2 regions of the Candidatus Thiodiazotropha endoloripes genome follow, and region 1 is predicted to be linked to the other one. Evidence: predicted binding sites of a transcription regulator. Region 1 holds the regulator's gene; the other holds the start of a gene.
The links. The regulator FliA, encoded in region 1, starts transcription of late flagellar genes. The targets are predictions, from matches to a motif close to GCTAAAGTTNNNNNNNNNNCNGCCGATA.
Positions count from the first base shown of each region.

Region 1 (4,578 bases):
AGTTCACCCACCATATTCATGATATCGTCCAGGCGCTGGGTATCGACTCGAACGCTAGTCTCGGCCGGAGGCTTGTTTGCAGCAGCAGGCTTGCCCCCCTTGGCAGCTGGTTTGGCCGGTTTCGCGGCGGGTTTGGCCGCTGGTTCAGCTTTCGCCTTTTTCGCTGGCGCTGCCTTTTTCGCTGGCGCCGCCTTCTTCTTGGCGACGGCTTTCTTCTTGCTAGCCGGTTTTTTCGCCGTATCCGCCTTCGGCTTGTCGGCACCCTCCTGACTCAGCTTGTTCGGATCGAATTTTCCTTGACCGTGGATCTGATCGAGCAGATCCTCGAACTCATCCTCAGTGATCTCATCACTGGCCGGGGCACTGGATTTTTTGGGGGAAGCCGGCTTCTGTTTCGCCTCGGCAGGTTTTTCAGGCAGTTTGCCCGGATCGAATTGTCCTTTGCCATGGATCTGGTCGAGTAGATCCTCGAACTCCTCTTCCGAAATATCATCGGAAGTGGCTTTCGTCGCTTTCGGTGTCTCCTGCTCCTGAGCAGGCTTGCCGGAAAACTGGCCTTTGCCGTGCAACTCATCCAGCAGTGATTCAAACTCGTCTTCGGTGATTTCATCACTGGCCGCGGCTTTGGGTTCAGGCTCCTGAATCGCATCCAGCAGCTCTTCAAACTCATTCTCGCTCAACTCATCCTGGGATTTGGCACTATCCTCAGTGCTGACGGCAACTTCCGGTTCCTTCTCTTCGACAACCTCTTCCTGCGGCTCCTCGGCTTCCTCTTCCTCTCCTTCCGGAACCGCGTATTGATTGAGTCTCTGAATCAGGTTTGGATCGGCATGATCCGGCATGATGCCCTGACGGACCTCATCGAACATGACATTGACGACGTCGAGCACCTCCAGCACCGAATCCATCAGATCGGGGCCGACGCTGCGCTGCCCTTGGCGCAGCACATTGAACACATCCTCGGCGCGATGGCATACCTCTACCAGAGGTTCTATGGTCAGAAATCCGGCGCCACCTTTGATGGTATGGAAACCACGAAATACTGCATTGAGCAGATCAAAATCATCCGGCTGTTGCTCCAGATCGACCAATTGCTCACTGAGCAATTCGAGAATTTCACCCGCTTCAACCAGAAAATCCTGAAGGATTTCGTCGTTGACATCGATGCTCATCTATAACTCCCGGTAACACTGCCGAATATTGCCATTCTTATTGACTGATATATCGGTCTGAACTCGAATAACTAAAATCCAAGACTTGAGAGCAGGTCATCCACGTCATCCTGACTGGTCACCTGATCGCCTTGATCGAGTCCAGGAATTGCCGGGCCAGCCAATTCTTCCTTCTCTTTCTTGCCAGAATCGTCTTCAAGCTTGTTGCCGGTAATGCGGACCAACATGACCAACTTCTCTTCCACATCATGTACCAGGGTGATTACCTTGCGGATAATCTGACCGGTAAGGTCCTGAAAATCCTGTGCCATCAGCACATCGGACAGGTTTTTGTGCAACTCTGCCGCATCCTCCTTTGACTTGAGCAGATACTGAGACAGGTCGCGACTCAGATCCACGAATTCTTCTTTATCCAACATGCGGGAACGCAGTCGCTCCCACTGCTCCGAAAGCTCAGTGGACTGTTTTTCGATTCCCTCGATCAACGGCATGCTCTTCTCCACTGCCGTGAGGGTACGATCCGCTGACTGCTCGGTCATGGTTATGACATAGGTCAACCGCTCCTTGGCATCCGGTATTTCCACAGTGGTCATGTCACTGATTTTGGCATCAAGTAAAAAACCGTTGATTGCATCATGCAGTTCACGGGTCAAACGACCGACTTCGAGGAACAACTGATCGTTACTTGCGGGGGTTGTTAAAGATGCAATCAGTCTCTCAGACTCTTTGTGATCGCCCGATTCCAAGCTGGCTACCAATGCTCTTGCCGTCTCTAACCGCTGCTGGTTATCCTGATTTTGCCCCATATTGATAAACTCCAGGCGATGGAAGCTCAACCCACACGTTCAAAGATCTTGTTGATCTTCTCTTCCAGGGTCGTAGCGGTGAAGGGTTTGACGACGTAACCGTTGACGCCGGCTTGAGCCGCTTCGATGATCTGCTCACGTTTTGATTCGGCAGTGACCATTAAAACCGGCAGACCGGCAAGCTTTTCGTCTGCCCGCACGGCTTTCAACAGATCGATACCGGTCATACCGGGCATATTCCAGTCGGAGACCAGAAAATCGAAATTACCGCTCTGCAGCATCGGCAGCGCCGTCAGACCGTCATCTGCTTCCTGGGTATTGTTGAAACCCAGATCACGTAGCAAGTTTTTGATAATACGCCTCATGGTGGAGAAATCGTCCACAATCAGGATCTTCATGTTTTTATCCAATGCTCACTCCCTCCTGCATATCACCGGTGATTTCCAAACTCGGCACACACAGGCCAACCAATTACTACTCTTCGTCACGTACCAGTGAGAGCCAGTCCGTCAAACGTGAACGGAGACGCAGAGTTGCCTGACTGTGTATCTGACAGACTCTGGATTCACTGACACCCAGCACATGGCCGATTTCACGAAGGTTCATTTCATCATCGTAATACATCGCGATTACCAATCGCTCCCGCTCCGGCAGGCTTGCAATCGCCTCCGCAAGCGCCTTCTTGAACGCATCCTTCTGCAAGCCATCGAACGGACTGTCCATCGGGCCTTCCCGGGTAGCCGGAAAACCGTCACTGACAGCGGTCAGTTCATCCAAACTGAAGATCCGGCAGCCGGTCGAATCCTGGAGAATCTGGTGATAATCCTCCAGACTCATATCCAGCGCTTTCGCCACTTCAACATCCCGGGCATCCCGGCCTTCGTTGTTTTCGATCTCACGCATCGCTTCCGCCACCATGCGTGCCTTTCGATGCACGGATCGTGGTGTCCAGTCGCTGCGTCTGATCTCATCCAGCATGGCGCCACGAATGCGGATACCCGCATAGGTTTCGAAGCTGGCACCCTGAGTGGGATCATAATTCTTACTCGCCTCAAGCAGGCCCAACATGCCGGCCTGTATCAGATCATCAGACTGCACATTGGGTGGTAGCCGATTCATCAGATGATAAGCAATCCTCTTCACCAGTCCTGCATGCTGATCAACCAGATCATTGTAGCTTTGCTGTTTTTGCACGGCGGTGTATGTCGCTAAACCGTTCACCGTCTTACTCCCCATTTTGGCTTGAAAATTGGATCAGGCGTTCGACAAAAAACTGCAGATCCCCACTGACTCCGGTTGGTACAGGCCAGTTATCGGCCTTTTTAGCTAAATTCTTGAACGCCTGCGCTACTCTGGAGCGAGGAAAAGCCTCGACAACCGGTTTTTGGCTCTTTACCGCCTTTCTGAGCTGCTCATCAAAAGGAATACTCCCCATGTAACTGAGCATAACATCAAGGTACTGATCGGTGACCCGACACATCTTATTGTATAGGTCCCTGCCCTCCTGGACGCTCTTCACCATATTCGCCAGTATACGAAATCGACTGATGCCATGCTCACGATTTAACAACTTGATAATCGCATAGGCATCGGTGATCGAGGCCGGTTCGTCACACACCACCACAATCTGCTCCTGAGCAGCCCGGCTGAAGCTGATCACCAGATCGGAGATGCCGGCTGCCGTATCGATCAGCAGCACATCCACATCGTTGGCCACCTCGCTGAACGCATGGATCAACCCGGCGTTTTCAGCACGCGACATTTCAGCCATATGCTGCATACCGGACGCCCCGGGCACGACTTTCATGCCTTTCGGTCCGGTAACAATGATATCTTCCAGTGAAGACTCCCCCCGCATCACGTGGGAGAGATTGTGTTCAGCATGTAATCCGAGTACCACATCCAGATTGGCGAGACCCATATCCGCATCCAGTAGCATGACCCTTCGCCCGAGTTCTTGCAAGGCCACACCGAGATTGGCGGAGATATTGGTTTTGCCTACCCCACCTTTACCTCCGGTGACAGCGATCACTCTGACGGGTTCTGGATTCACCATTCTGCGCAGTCCGGTAGCCTGATCTTCGATCTGTTCAGACATTTGCATGTTCACTCGTTCCTCCGAAGGCCATAGCCAGATACTCCTCATCGGGTTGATGCTCTGTCTGTTGCGTCATTTCAACAGCCTGCCGAATTAATTGCTCTGCCCGGGCGACCTGAATATCTTCAGGCACCCGCTGACCGTTTGTGGTGAATGCCAGAGGCAACCGGGACTCCAATAGTGCGGAGACCACGCCACCCAGTGAAGCGGCTTCATCCATTTTGGTCAGAATCGCGCCAATCGGGGCAATCGCACCAAATGAACGTATTGCATGGCTCAACGCTCTCCGCTGGGTGGTTGCCGAGAGGGTTAGCAGCGCCTTGACCGGATGATTGCCCTGCTTCAGCAGGCCGAGTCGCTCTGTCAGTTTCAGATCCCGTTGCCCCATGCCGGCGGTGTCGATCAACACCAGCCGCTTTTCGGAAAAAGCATGCAGTGCACTGCTCAGCTCTTCGGCTGTAGCCGCACTGCGAACCGGCACATCGAGAATCTGACCATAATT
Region 1 covers NZ_LVJW01000007.1:85,890-90,467, reverse strand. Annotated here, with positions in the region: gene A3193_RS18830 (chemotaxis protein CheA) at 1-1,172, opposite strand, end outside; gene A3193_RS18825 (protein phosphatase CheZ) at 1,244-1,978, opposite strand; gene cheY (chemotaxis response regulator CheY) at 2,005-2,376, opposite strand; gene A3193_RS18815 (RNA polymerase sigma factor FliA) at 2,453-3,199, opposite strand; gene A3193_RS18810 (MinD/ParA family protein) at 3,204-4,082, opposite strand; gene flhF (flagellar biosynthesis GTPase FlhF) at 4,069-4,578, opposite strand, start outside.

Region 2 (4,578 bases), on a different contig from region 1:
CGCTCCCGGTTTCACCACCGGAGCCGGTGAGAGTGAACCTGTGCCTCAGCTCAATGGCAAAGGCATCGGATATGATCAGCAGAAGGGCGAAAAGAGTGAGCAGGCGGTAGAGATTGTGTTTTGTCATCATCACTGTTCAATCACTTGATGTGAAACGGCCACGAGCGGGCAGACCGTCCTATCATTCCCTGGTGACATCCATAAAAACTTACTAATAGAGTGTACTTTATACGCCGCACCAGGCGAGTGCAATATTTTAGGCCTTTCCCAGGGATTTGGAGCTGCTGGTCGGCCTGGATTCTCCTCCTGGGCCATAGGTCTTGTCGCTGTTTGCAAATCCTCTCAGAACATCCAGGGCGTGGGCAACCTGATGCTGGTTGAGCTGTACGGCTCCGCCGTTGATCTCATTCTGCTTCTGGCACGCCTCAAGCAGGGATGTGAACTTATTCCACTGCTCCTGCAGCTGCGCATTGTCCGGAGATTGCTGAATGAACGCCTCTGTTCCTTTACGGTCCGGGGTAAAACCCAGGGAAGCGAGCAGTTGGTTGTGCTGTATGGCGCTCTGTTCAATCTGCTGCAGCTGCTGTTGCTTTTGTGCCAGCAGCTCTTCCAGCTTTTTTGAAGGCGGGGATTTCAGCAGTTCAAACTCCTGGCGCAGCAGGTTGAGCAGCTGCTGAGTAAGTTCCGTTTCTGTCTGTACGATTCTGACGAAGCTCATCTGCTGTTGTGGATTGATCATGATCAGTGTGAGTAGGCCTTAGTGCAGTGAAAGTTCCATGGCCAACATTTTGTCGGCACAGGTCTGGGGGTCGATGGTAAAGCTGCCATTGGCCAGTGCCTGCTGCACGGCTTCAACTTTCTGCGCATCGACAATCGGCATATTGGCAATGCGTCCTTCGAGCTCCTGAAGTTTGCCCGCGTCTCCAGTGATATTGAGGCTGTCGCCTCCTCCTGTGGTAGAAGTAGCAGTAGCCCCTTTGCCACCTTGCGCCTTGCCGCTGCCTTTTGCTTTGCCACTTTTTCCCGTACCTTTCAGACTACGGCTTGAAAGACTGTTGATTTGAATGGGCATCGCGATACCTCAGTTACCTGGATCTGGACTATTCTGCCATGGGCAGTGATTATTCCAATCATGATTTCAGTTTTTTTACATCTTGATATGTGGATTGTATACCTCAGTCGACCATCACCAAACCTTTTGATACCACTCTTGCCTCTACCTTTTTTTTCGATTTGGTGTTCATGACCGTTATCAGATCCCCCGGGTTACCCTGCTTCATGGCCTTGCCCTGCATCCGTACCTGGATGCCTCCGGCACCGGCCACAATGGTAACCGGGTCGCCGCGTTTGACCGTTTTTCTCACCACCAGCATGGATGGTGTGACCACCTGGCCGCGGCGAATGGTGCGCTTCGAAGTCTGACCTGCAACTTCTTCGGTGGTCTCGAAATAGCCTCTCAGCAGATGACTGGTATCTGAGACTTTGATCTTCAGATCCTCGTTGGTGATCGCCTGTCCCCGGGGCAGGTCGCGAACCGCAACCACCACCGGTGCCTCGATCGAGACATTGGCAGAGATGTAGATCGACCAGGGGCTGGGTGTCTGACAGCGTACTCCTACGGTTGTACGGCCGAGTTTGACCCCGCCCGGTGGACTGTATGCCTCCAGCGGCGCTTCACAACGGGCCAGTTTGAGGCGGTGGTCCAATGGGGTGACTTTCACTGTCGCCCCCGCCGTATCCTGGACCAGCGTCGTCTCCAGGTAATTTTTAGCAGCCTCGGCAATCGCCTGGTGGGCGTGGTGTTCGCTGTTCAGTGGCTGGCCCGATAAACTGCCGGATAGCAGCAGTCCCAGTAGCAGCGTACAGCCAAGCGTGAAAGGGTTGATCATTCGGATTCTCCAAGCTGTTCCATTGTAATAATGCAAACAATGTGCCGAAAAAGTCGGCTGTTGAAGTGGGCCTAAAGGTCAACGCTGACACGCCGCCATACTTATTACTGTATTTCAGCAAAATCTGCATATTTAAGGTGGCAAACCATGGCGTCAATGTTAGACAGTGTTGACCAAAGGACAAAACTGGCCGGACAAAATCGTCTTGAGCTCTTGCTGTTTCGTCTTGCGGGGCGTCAGGTTTTTGGCATTAATGTGTTCAAAGTGAAGGAGGTTGTGCAGTGTCCTCCTCTGACGGCATTGCCGAGTGCCCATGAGAATATCCGTGGTGTGGCCTCGCTGAGGGGGAATAACATCCCGGTGATGGACCTGTGTCATGCCATTGGCGGACCCAAAATGGGTAATGCCACCGACTATTTCATCATCATCACGGAATACAATCGTCGTCTGCTGGCATTTCTGGTGGGCAGTGTGGAGCGTATCGTCAACACCCATTGGGAAGATATACTGCCGCCACCGCAGGGGGTGGGCCGCAACAGCTATATGACAGCGGTTACCGAGATTGAGGGGACCCTGGTTGAGATCATCGATGTTGAGAAGGTGCTGAGTGAGGTGCTGGGTATCGATGAAGAGATCACCATACCGATCGATACCGAAGGGGCTGATCTTGAGGCCTACAAGGTACTGGTGGTGGATGACTCCATGGTGGCCCGCAATCAGATCAAAAAGGTGCTTGAAGAGATCGGACTTGAAACCATTCTGGCGAAGGATGGCAGAGACGCCCTGACGCACCTTGAGGCCTGGTCGGAAGAGGGTAAGGTGAGTGATTGGCTGGCCATGGTCATCTCGGATATCGAAATGCCGAAAATGGATGGGTACTCCCTGGTGAGCGCCATTCGTGATAATCCCAAGCTTTCCGATCTGTATGTAATCCTTCACTCTTCACTGAGTGGTGTGTTTAATGAGAGTATGGTGAAGAAGGTAGGAGCGAATCAGTTTCTTGCCAAGTTCATGCCCGATGAGCTGGTTGGTACCGTAACCAAACGAATGAAAGAAATTTCTTAAAAATTAAATATCTAGGCGTAAAATAAAAATTTCTATCATGTACAATCGAAACGCGGCCATTTCGTCTGCTGACTATGATGCATTTAAGGATTTTCTCCAGCAGGCCTGCGGTATTCTGCTGGGAAACGGCAAGGAGTACCTGGTCTCGAGTCGTTTGAGCAGTGTCATGAAAGAGGCTGGTATTGCCTCCCTTGGTGAACTGCTGAAGCAGATCAAATCCCCCATACACTCACGCCTGAAGGTAAAGGTCATCGATGCCATGACCACCAATGAGACCTTCTGGTTTCGCGATATCGGACACTATATCCTGCTCAAGGAGACCATCCTGCCGGATCTTAATCAGCAGATGGGCGGCTCCATCCGAATCTGGTCCGCCGCCTGTTCCAGTGGCCAGGAACCCTACAACATCAGCATGATTGCCGATGAGTACCAGGCTGCAAAGGGGCGGGGCCGACAGGTTCAGATTCAAGCCACCGACATCTCCAGCAAGATCCTCGATGAAGCCCGGGCGGGTGTCTATTGCGGTCTTGCGGTTGAACGGGGATTGACCCAGGAACAGCGGCAGCGCTTTTTCAATCCGAAAGGGGATTGCCTGGAAGTGAAGCCGGAGATCAAGCGGCGGGTCAGTTTCAAGCCGATGAATCTGGCCGACAGCTTCCACACCATGGGTCGCTTTGATGTGATCTTCTGCCGTAACGTACTGATCTATTTCTCAAACGATCTGAAAAAAGACATCGTTGAGCGGATGGCGGATATCCTCAATCCCGGTGGTTATCTGTTTCTCGGTTCCACCGAATCGATCAATCAACTGACCAATCGTTTCGAGATGAAAGTGGGGCATGGGGGCATCTCCTACCGACTGAAAGGGTAGTCTCAACAGGCCTAAGGCTATCGTCGTCTTTGGCAGGCCCCTTCCTGTCAATCTCAAGCCAGGCGTTTTCATCCTGTCCGGATCATCAAGCCAACGGCAAAGCTTGCCGTTCTGCGGCAGTCGCTTGCCGTTGCACAGGTCGGTAGGCTGCACGCACACTCATTCAATACAGCAATCACCTGCTTTTTCAGCCGTTTAAAGTGATTGGCATGCTCCCTGCTACTTGCTCTGTGAGTAATTTCATCCAGTGGAGCATCTGATGGACTTCGACAACCTCTTCGGCATACATGAGCGGGCCCTGGTTCTGCGCTCCCAGAGAGCGGAGATTCTTTCCGCCAATCTGGCCAATGCCGACACTCCGAATTACAAGGCGAGGGATATCGATTTCAAAGCGATGTTGCAACAGCAGATGGGCGATGGCATGCGCATGGCAACCACCAACAGCGGTCATATCCAGGCGGAATCAGGAACCGTGCCACCGGCACAGCTGCTCTATCGGGTGCCCAGTCAGCCTTCACTGGATGGCAACACGGTGGATAGTGAGCGTGAGCATGCGGCCTTCGGTACCAATGCCATCGAATATCAGACCAGTCTCAATTTCGTCAACAGCAAGATCAGTGGTCTTCGCAAAGCGCTGAAGGGTGAATAGTCATGTCCATCTTTAAGATCTTTGATACCGCAGCAACCGGCATGAGCGCTCAGACGCTGCGTATGAATCTGGTGGCCAGCAACATGGCCAACGCAGATGCGGTC
Region 2 covers NZ_LVJW01000003.1:509,468-514,045, forward strand. Annotated here, with positions in the region: gene A3193_RS02330 (hypothetical protein) at 1-130, opposite strand, end outside; gene A3193_RS02335 (flagella synthesis protein FlgN) at 257-739, opposite strand; gene flgM (flagellar biosynthesis anti-sigma factor FlgM) at 758-1,072, opposite strand; gene flgA (flagellar basal body P-ring formation chaperone FlgA) at 1,176-1,889, opposite strand; gene A3193_RS02350 (chemotaxis protein CheV) at 2,037-2,954, shown strand; gene A3193_RS02355 (CheR family methyltransferase) at 2,992-3,825, shown strand; gene flgB (flagellar basal body rod protein FlgB) at 4,085-4,474, shown strand; gene flgC (flagellar basal body rod protein FlgC) at 4,477-4,578, shown strand, end outside.
Region 2: a site for FliA is predicted at 1,960-1,987, ahead of A3193_RS02350 (chemotaxis protein CheV). Genes of this name have one in related genera too.